Regions from separate parts of the Pradoshia sp. Z6_59 genome, predicted to be linked through region 3. Evidence: riboswitches for the same ligand, from Rfam matches in the RefSeq annotation. Region 3 holds a riboswitch; each other region holds the start of a gene.
The links. A riboswitch is a leader RNA that binds a small molecule or an ion and turns the genes downstream of it on or off. The one in region 3 is predicted to bind S-adenosylmethionine.

Region 1 (3,282 bases), on a different contig from region 3:
ATTAAGATTAATTCCTCGAAGAACTTCTTTCGACCCATAATGCATTTGAAGATTACTAATAGAAATCACCTGTTCAGCCATTTTCATTCTCCCCAAAGACCCATTTTGGTTTAGTATAACAAAACGGGTCTTTAATTTACATAATTTTCTGATTTATCCTTTTCAGGTATTACTTCTGGAATGCTTCATGATGCACCTAAATGCCTGTAAAGTTAACCTAAATCGATAATGATTCAAAAGCTTGAATAAGATCATCAATCAAATCATCTGCATGCTCAATCCCAACAGAATAGCGCAGCAAACAATTACAGACCCCATTTTGTGTCCGCACTTCCTCAGGGATATCCGCATGTGTTTGTGTAGCAGGGTATGTCATTAAGCTTTCTACTCCACCCAGACTTTCAGCAAAGGATATGATTTGAAGGCTTTTTAAAAATGGATTGACCCATTCCTCTGATTTTAGCCGGAACGATATCATCCCCCCTTTACCAGGATAAAGGACATCTGTCACTTCTTCTCTTTCTCTTAAAAATCTGCTGATTTTCTTAGCATTTTCCTCATGCTGCCTCATCCGTAGGCTCAATGTTTTCATTCCTCTCATCACAAGCCAGGAGTCAAATGGGGGCAGCACGGCTCCTGTGGCATTTTGATATTCCTCTAAAAGTGCACCAACCTCTGCACTCTTTGAGACAATTAAACCTGCCAACACATCATTATGTCCTGCTAAATATTTGGTGGCACTGTGGACAACAATATCTGCTCCCTGCTCAATCGGTCTTTGTAAAATGGGTGTATAAAACGTATTATCTACGATGAGCAGTAGATTGTTAGATTGGGTCAATTGAGCAATTTCTTTAATATCCATTTCCTGCATAAGCGGATTTGTCGGAGTTTCTATAAAGAAGGCCTTCGTATTTTCCGTAATGGATTCAGCAAAATCTTCATATGTATGGCAATAGGTAAACTTGATGCCATATGTCTTCCATATTTGTTCAAATAACCGGTAGGTCCCTCCATAAAGATCAGCAGAGACGGCTATTTCATCGCCTGGAGAAAATAAGCATAGCAATGAGTGAATGGCAGCCATGCCTGAACTATAGGCAAATCCCTGTTCACCACCCTCTAGCTCGGCAATTGCTTCCTCTAATAATTTTCTGGTTGGGTTCCCTGTTCTTATGTAATCAAACCCTGTTGATTCCCCTATTCCGTTATGGCGATAGGCTGTGGAAAAATAAACTGGCGGATTAACAGTACCTGTTTGTGTTTCACTTCGATTGCCTATTTGAGCTAAGAGTGTTTCAATTTTAACTGTTGTCATATGTATGACTCCTCTCTCTTTATTAATCCCCAAAATACAGTTATTCTGATTTACCTTCGTCCGGCTCTTATACACCATCATATGTTGCGAATTTCCTCAATCTGCTCATTTTGCCAGTGAATGAAAAATAGGCTTATAAACGAAAAAAGTCTTCAAGAAGAAGACTTTTCATTAAAATGAGCTCCTTCTTATCGGCCAGGAATGATTCTTCCTGCAGGAATTAGCACCTTTCCATATTGGCGGTTGCTGAGATTTCACAGGGCCTGTCCCTCCATCTCTCTTGATAAGATTTTTCAGAATATTTATTTAACTATAAATTTACAGTCCCACTGCTAAAAAAGCAAGTTATTTCTGCCTTTATTGTCCAACTTTTTAACAAAGGTATATAATAAATCTATCCATAAAAAGGAGTGATTCGAAACCATGAAAGCCAATGGTCAGGAAATTTTCCAGTACATAAAAAACCTTGTATCCATTCCAAGTCCGAGCGGCTATACAACGGAAGTGATTGATCATGTAGCACAGTTTTTACAATCTCAAGGAATACCTGCAATAAAAACAAATAAAGGTGCCCTATTGGCAACAATCAAGGGGCAGGATGATACAAAGCACCGTTTTCTAACAGCCCATGTAGACACATTAGGTGCTATGGTGAAAGAAATCAAACCAAGCGGACGTTTAAAATTATCAATGATCGGCGGATTTCGCTGGAATTCTGTGGAGGGCGAATATTGTAAAATCCATACTTCTGAAGGGAAAACGTATACAGGGACAATACTATTAAACCAAACCTCAGTCCATGTTTATCAGAAAATGGGGGATATTAAACGCGAGGATGCAACGATTGAAGTTCGAATTGATGCTGTGACTAAAAGCAAGACGGATACAGAAGGTTTGGGTATTTCCGTAGGTGATTTTGTTTCCTTCGAGCCACGCGTTGAATTGACAGACAATGGATTTATTAAATCCCGTCATTTAGATGATAAAGCGAGTGTCGGCATTTTAATGTACATCATTAAACAGCTAAAAGAAGAAGGTATCACTCTTCCCTATACAACTCATTTCTTAATTTCAAATAACGAAGAAATTGGCTATGGCGGAAACTCCAATATTCCTGCTGAAACCGTTGAATACCTGGCTGTAGATATGGGAGCCATTGGGGATGGACAATCTACGGATGAATACAGTGTTTCCATTTGTGCGAAAGATTCAAGCGGCCCCTATCATTATGGCCTTCGTCAGCATTTAGTCGCGTTAGCAAAGCAGCACAAGATTGATTACCGTGTAGATATATATCCTTTCTACGGTTCTGATGCTTCTGCTGCCATCCGTGCCGGTTATGATATCAAACACGGATTAATTGGACCTGGCATTGATGCTTCACATGCTTTTGAAAGAACCCATATCAGTTCTATTGAACATACTGCTCATTTAATCTGGAATTACTTACAATCAGAATTAGCCTAATTTCATACTTAATGTTAACCCATCACTATTTAACGTGATGGGTTTTTATTACAATAACCGTTTTATTTTTCCATAAGCAGCCTTGGCCTCAGCATATCCTTGATTGTATAGCTTTTTCAGCTTTTTAGGGTTACGCTCAACACGGCTGACATCTGATTTCACTAATGGACGAATAATAACGACAAGTCCCTTTTCCTCCTGTTCCTCCAAATAGCGGATCGTATCATTGTAAACGATATGCCGTTTGCGAAGGGCCTTTAGCAGCCCTTGATAGTTCTTATATTTTCTTTTTCCAAGCCAATCAAACGACGACGCTTTCATATAGCCTTTGTTCCCGGTGAGCACAACGATATTTTTTGTATTCCCATCTGCTTGGGATTTTTGAATCGGTATTGGATCGGCAACTCCACCATCAAGCAACATCCTGCCATCATAAGAGATTTCCGGAGCAAAAAAAGGAATCGAACTGGAAGCGCGCAAAATCGTTATAATATCTT
Region 2 (3,282 bases), on a different contig from region 3:
TCAATTGGATTACATCCGGGCGGGTTAGAGTTAAGTACTCATTACACCCATCGTATTGTTCCCCGCCAAAATCATCCTCTGTTAATTGATGTGCCTGAATCATGGTTCCCATTGCTCCATCTAGAATAACTATTCTTTCAGCCAATAACTCTTTCAATTTTTCTGTTCTCATGATAGATGCACTTCCTTATTTACAACTGATTTCTGTTCTTTGATGTACCGAACCAAATTCCCGCTTAATTCATATTTCATAAAAGGTGTAATAATATAGATCCCGTTAAATAGTTCACTTGCCGCGTCCACTAATTCTTTTGAAATGGCAAAGCTTTCGCGAGCACAGGCTTCCTTATCCGCTCCGGCTCTTTCCATCGCCTCTCTAACATGAACCGGCAAGGAAATACCCGGCACTTCATTATGTAAAAACTCTGCATTTCGGTGACTCGTTAAAGGCATAATGCCAATAAATATCGGCTTTGTTATATGCCTGGTTGCCGCGTATACTTCCTCTAATTTTTCAATACTAAACACGGGCTGGGTTAAGAAATAATCAGCTCCAGCCTGAATTTTCTTTTCCATTCGCTGTACGGCTTTATCTATGTACTTTACATTTGGATTAAAGGCAGCTGCGATATCGAAATTTGCCCGGCTACCCAACGATTTTCCAGAATAAGAGCGCCCCTCATTCAATTGCTTAATCAATGAAATCAGGTCCATGGAAGAAAGATCATATACTGAAGTTGCGCCCGGAAAATCACCAATTTTCGAAGGATCCCCAGTCACTACCAACACCTCTGATAATCCAAGGGAATGCATGCCCATTAAATGAGACTGTAAGCCAATCAGATTATGATCCCGACAAGTTAAGTGAACAAGAGGCACCGTATTTAATTTTGATTGTAAAATCGACGCTACCGCAAGATTGGATATTCTCGGTGACGCCAATGAATTATCCGCAAGTGTAATCGCATCGGCACCTGAATCTAATAGATAGCGACTTCCTATTAAAAAATCCTCCAGGCCGAACGTCTTTGGCGGATCCAGCTCCACGATCACCGTCGTTTGTTTTTTTGCCTTACCTAAAATTGTATCTGGACCTTTTCGTTTATATTGAATGATTTCATATGATATAGGCTGATGCTTCGGCTTGGCTACAAAATCTTTCACCTTTACAGGGTGAAGATCTTCGATTCCTTTACGAATGGCCTGAATATGGGCAGGAGTTGTACCACAGCATCCACCTAACAGCCGGACCCCCTGCTTCACAAGCTGCCTTGAACTATTAATGAAATAATCCGCTTCTGTCGAATAGACATATCTTCCATCTGATAAATCAGGTAAGCTGGCGTTTGGATATGCTGCATAATAGGTATCTTCTAACACAGGTACTTCTTCGTAAGAGCGAATCATATGATAAGGACCCATCCGACAATTGATGCCTACCACATTTGCGCCTGTTTTTTTCATTAGAGAAAACGCCTCACTGACATGCATTCCATTTTGCAAAAGGCCTGTTTCATGCAGAGATATATTCGCGATAAGAGGAAGATCACTCATTTTTCTAGCCGACTCTATCACCGTTAATAATTCGTCTAAATCATAATAGGTTTCAAGTAAAATGCCATCCGGCTTTTCATCCAATAAAGCGGTCAGCTGTTCTTCGAAATATCCCTTAATTTCAGTCAATATTAATTCTGATTTCCTGAAGCTCCGCAAGCCGCCAATTGTCCCGATAACAAATGTATTTGGATCAGCTGCAGCTTTCGCTATTTTCATTCCGGCTCTATTAATTTGAGAAACTTCCCTTTCAAGGCCATAGCGCTTTAATTTATGAAAATTTGCACCGAATGTATTCGATTGAATCACATCAGCACCAGCCTCAATATAACTTCTATGCATCTTTTTGATCTGATTGGGGTTTGTCAAATTAAGCTCTTCAAAGCAACTATCAATTCCAAATGAATATAAAAGTGTTCCACTCGCTCCATCTGCGACGAGAATTTTTTCATTTAACGTTTCCAAGAGTTTCACTGTCTTTCCCCCTAATTAGTTGGTTAATCTCTCTGATGAGGAAAACAGACTAATAGAAAAGAGCTTTCATCATGAAAGCCCTCTTTCCTAAGGTCTCTCATCTCTCAAGCATTGCTTGCTGGAATTAGCACCTTGGATTACCATCCAGGTTGCTGAGATTTCAACGGGCCAGTCCCTCCATCTCTCTAGATAAGAATATGAAATTATATATTTACTTAATTTACTATAAATTTTCAGTTATTTCAATCTATTTTGATAATTAATCCAAAAGAGTTAACGATTTAGTATTTTGGGTATGTATGGGGTAGGAGTGATGTTAAATGAAGGAAATAATAACGAATCAGTTTAAAAATCCAACTGGTGTCCTCGGAAAGATTGCAGGTAAAATAATGGCCTACGAAAATGAGGAATTATATGAATGGACATTTGATCAATTGTCTATTACCCCAAATGACACACTGCTTGAAGTTGGTTTTGGCCCGGGTGAAGGAATGCATATGCTTTTTAAGAAGCACCCTACCGTTCAAATTGATGGTGTCGATCCATCAGAAGAAATGGTGAACAATGCGAGCAAGCGTAATCAAGAACAACTCAAACGCAATCAGCTTCGTTTATTCAATGGAACTGTTCTCGAGATTCAGAGTCCAATGGTGTACGATAAAATATTCAGTGTAAATAGTTATCCATTATGGGAAAATCAAGAGGCTTGTATTCAAAAAATACATTCTTTATTAAAAGAGAATGGAAAACTGACTATAACCGTACAGCCAAGGCAGGAAGAAGCAACTGAAGAACAGGCTTATGCCTTTGCTGATGAGATTAAAGAGGTTCTAAACAAAACAGGCTTTAAATCTATTAAGGTTCAAACAAAACCGCTCAAACCGTGCTTATCTATTAATGTCACAGCCATCAAATAGACTTTTTTGTGAGTATTAGAAGTTCCAATCAAGCCTATGCCACTCTTTCTATCTGACCCTTTTGAACCAATAAAAACCATAAGCTGCTCCATCAGTTTTGATTGAATTTCTATTATTTAGGGTATATTATAAACATATAGACATATATTAAAAACCAGAGAGCTGGATACTCCCTGGTACAACTAATAGCGAGTGGTATGCAAATAGCTTAATTCTTAGAGGAACCACCCTTATGCTTTGGTCGGCGCGGGGTGGTTTTTCGTTTGCCCTTAAGCCGAAGATTGGCGAATCGCGTGGCGATGCCGGCAGCAAGGGTCGTGAAAAAGATCATTGCTAC
Region 3 (3,282 bases):
TATGTAGGATGGGTACTGTAGACGAATACGGCGCTCTGTTTCTTTATTGAAGAATGCAGAAGGAGTGTAGATCATTTCTGCCTCAATAAATTTAGGGTTGGCTGATGAATCTGTGGCACTTAATATAAAGTATCCAGGAGTTACTTTCCCTTTCAGCCATTTGAAGAATCCTGAAAATTCGACTGGAGCAATATAAACATACTCACCATTTACTTTTTGGATTTGCAAATTTCCTAATTCGTAGTAGCTCGTATTTGGTACCTGGCCAAATGCTTTTTTCATTTTATTGCGGGCGTATTGAGGAGGCACGCTGGCCGGCTTTTTATTTTCATCAAATGTTTGTATTTCTTCTTTGACGTCCATTTTGGCTATTGTATACTTTTCATCAGCATTAAACAGAAATGCTGTTAAAAAATAGAGGCCGACAAGCAAACTACCTGCAAATAAAATACCTTTAATAGTTCTCTCCATACCCGTAGCAATCATTGAACCCAATAGAGTTAGTATGATGACGTAAATCCAAAGAGAGGAGATAGTTTGATCCAAAAGGGTGAAGTAATAAAATAAAAATGCTCCAATTGTGATTAATGCAGCTAAACTGACAAAAACAAGTAGCCTTGTTTTCCCCTTCATGTGGATACGTAATTTTTCATTATTTTTGAATGGCACAAGAATAAGTGCCGATATAACCCCAATGATAATGGAATAGATGAAGATATTTCCCACAAAGTACCCCTCCTTATTTTTTTCATAATTTCCCTTAATATCCTATACGAATAACTAACCACAATGATTCATGAATTGGAAATATTCATGAATTTTAGTTGCTGTAACTTGATTTAGGGTATTCTTTATTATAAATCAAAAATATTTTAAATATTATAAATTATTATTGACATTGCTAAACAAGATAGGATATAGTTGGAAACATCAAATTTAATTGAATAGCAAGCGATTCTTATCGAGAGAAGTGGAGGGATTTGGCCCTATGATACTTCGGCAGCGGATTTTTACTATGGTAAAAATACTGTGCTAATTCCAACAAACATCTGTTTGAGAGATAAGAGGAAGCTTTAAGCGAACATATTTCTACTTGTCTTTTTATGTATATGTTCATACAAAGCCTCTTCTGTCTAATGACAGAAGGGGCTTTTTGCATTTCGAATTTTTTAGACCTGGAGGAGAGAACATGATTGAGTTTCGAAACATAAAAAAGTCATATCAAGCAAATGGTCAAAGCGTAGATGCTCTGAGAGGCATTCATTTAACGGTTGAAAAAGGGGATATTTTTGGAGTGGTAGGATACAGCGGGGCCGGGAAAAGTACACTTTTGCGTTTAGTTAATATGCTTGAACGGCCTACTGAGGGGGAGGTCCTTGTGAATGGTAAATCGTTTGCCAGTCTCAAAGCAAAGGAATTAAGGGCAGAGAAAAAGAAAATCGGGATGATCTTTCAACATTTCAATTTACTTCAATCTAAGACGGTATTTGATAATGTAGCGATTCCATTGATACTATCCGGCGTTCGTAAAGAAACGATTCAAAATAGAGTTCGAGAATTACTGGAGTTCGTGGGGTTATCAGCTAAGGGTCGAAGTTACCCGGATGAATTGTCAGGTGGACAGAAGCAGAGGGTTGGAATTGCGAGAGCTCTGGCCACGAACCCATCTATCCTGCTATGTGACGAAGCTACATCGGCATTGGATCCGCAGACGACAAGGGATGTTTTAGAGCTATTGAAAAAAATAAACCGAGAATACAATATAACAATTTTGCTTATTACACATGAAATGTCGGTGATTAAAGAGATATGCAATAAGGTCGCTGTCATGGAAAATGGGAGGGTTGTTGAGCAGGGTCCTGTTCTTGATATTTTTTCCAAGCCAACCACTGAGGTTGCCAAGCGGTTTGTTAGAACAGTCATTCACGACGAGATTCCGCAGAGCTTTTTGAAATCCTTAAAGGAGAATAAACCAGCAGTTTGGAAACTTAATTTTTTGGGATCTTCGTCTGGCAAGCATCTACTTTCAACAGTGGCGAAAAGTTTTGATGTCCATTTAAGTGTTCTTTCTGCCAATATTTCTGAAATACAGGAAACCCCTTTTGGGAATTTAATCGTTGAGGTCATCGGTGAAACAGAAGAAATAAAGAAGGCGATCCAATACATAGAGAGTGAGGATGTGCTCTTGCAGGAGGTTAAGCTATCATGAATGAACAGCTTTTAGGAATGGAAATTACACTTGAACAGTTACTGATTGGATTCAGTGACACACTCTATATGGTTTTCTTCTCCTTACTATTCGCGGCCGTGATTGGATTGCCTTTAGGGATTTTACTCGTCATAACGAGAAAGGGTCACATTCTGGAGAATAAGTGGGTGTTTAATATATTGAACCCAATCATTAATATTTTACGCTCGGTTCCCTTCATTATTTTATTGGTGGCTTTGATTCCATTTACACGATTGGTTGTTGGATCGGCGATTGGAACGAATGCCGCCATTGTACCGCTTGTATTTTATGCAGGTCCTTATATTGCCAGATTGGTTGAAAATTCATTATTGGAAGTTGATAAGGGAATTATTGAAGCAGCTCAGTCAATGGGCGCGACTGAATGGCAGATTATTTTTCGGTTTTTAATACCCGAGGGGCTTAGCTCTCTTGTTTTAACCTTTACAACAGCGACTATTGGACTGGTTGGAGCCTCAGCAATGGCAGGGGCAGTTGGTGCTGGAGGGGTTGGAGATCTCGCCCTCACCTATGGTTATCAGAGATTCGACACTAACACCATGATTGTAACTGTTGCAGCACTGGTGATCATTGTGCAGCTTTTACAATCCATAGGCAATATGCTCGCTAGAAAAATAAGAAGACGATGATAAAGAAGGGGATGGACAAAATGAAAAAACTATTTCTTACTATTTTAATAATTGCATGTACTGTCGTAACAGCAGCATGTGGGAGCGATTCAAAAGGCAGTGCAAAAGAGGGCAGCTCCACCATTAAGGTTGGAGTGAGCAGCGGGGACACAAGAATATGGGATTATATTGCTGATCTTGCTAAGGAGAAGGGGCTCAATATAGAGCTTGTAAAGTTCAGTGATTATATTTTGCCGAATACAGCTCTAAATGATGGCGAAGTGGACGCTAATGCATTCCAAACAATCTCTTATTTTGAAGAACAAGTGGAGGAGAGAAAGTTAGATCTTGAGCCACTCAGCTCTACTGTTATTGCGCCAATGGGGATCTATTCAAATAAGCATAAGGAGTTAAAGGAATTGCCTG

Region 1: it holds a riboswitch for S-adenosylmethionine, as region 3 does, so the genes downstream of both, AC4D4B_RS17135 (methionine biosynthesis PLP-dependent protein) here and AC4D4B_RS07120 (methionine ABC transporter ATP-binding protein) in region 3, are expected to answer to the same signal.
Region 2: it holds a riboswitch for S-adenosylmethionine, as region 3 does, so the genes downstream of both, AC4D4B_RS01230 (bifunctional homocysteine S-methyltransferase/methylenetetrahydrofolate reductase) here and AC4D4B_RS07120 (methionine ABC transporter ATP-binding protein) in region 3, are expected to answer to the same signal.

The regions. Positions count from the first base shown of each region.
Region 1 is NZ_JBZCPP010000022.1:37,397-40,678, reverse strand. It holds gene AC4D4B_RS17140 (ABC transporter ATP-binding protein) at 1-87, opposite strand, end outside; gene AC4D4B_RS17135 (methionine biosynthesis PLP-dependent protein) at 218-1,318, opposite strand; SAM riboswitch class I at 1,504-1,608, opposite strand; gene AC4D4B_RS17130 (M42 family metallopeptidase) at 1,742-2,785, shown strand; gene AC4D4B_RS17125 (patatin-like phospholipase family protein) at 2,834-3,282, opposite strand, start outside.
Region 2 is NZ_JBZCPP010000001.1:219,308-222,589, reverse strand. It holds gene metH (methionine synthase) at 1-172, opposite strand, end outside; gene AC4D4B_RS01230 (bifunctional homocysteine S-methyltransferase/methylenetetrahydrofolate reductase) at 169-2,028, opposite strand; SAM riboswitch class I at 2,123-2,224, opposite strand; gene AC4D4B_RS01225 (SAM-dependent methyltransferase) at 2,349-2,945, shown strand; gene AC4D4B_RS01220 (hypothetical protein) at 3,154-3,282, opposite strand, start outside.
Region 3 is NZ_JBZCPP010000005.1:86,479-89,760, forward strand. It holds gene AC4D4B_RS07115 (YrzE family protein) at 1-726, opposite strand, end outside; SAM riboswitch class I at 956-1,067, shown strand; gene AC4D4B_RS07120 (methionine ABC transporter ATP-binding protein) at 1,190-2,209, shown strand; gene AC4D4B_RS07125 (methionine ABC transporter permease) at 2,227-2,877, shown strand; gene AC4D4B_RS07130 (MetQ/NlpA family ABC transporter substrate-binding protein) at 2,898-3,282, shown strand, end outside.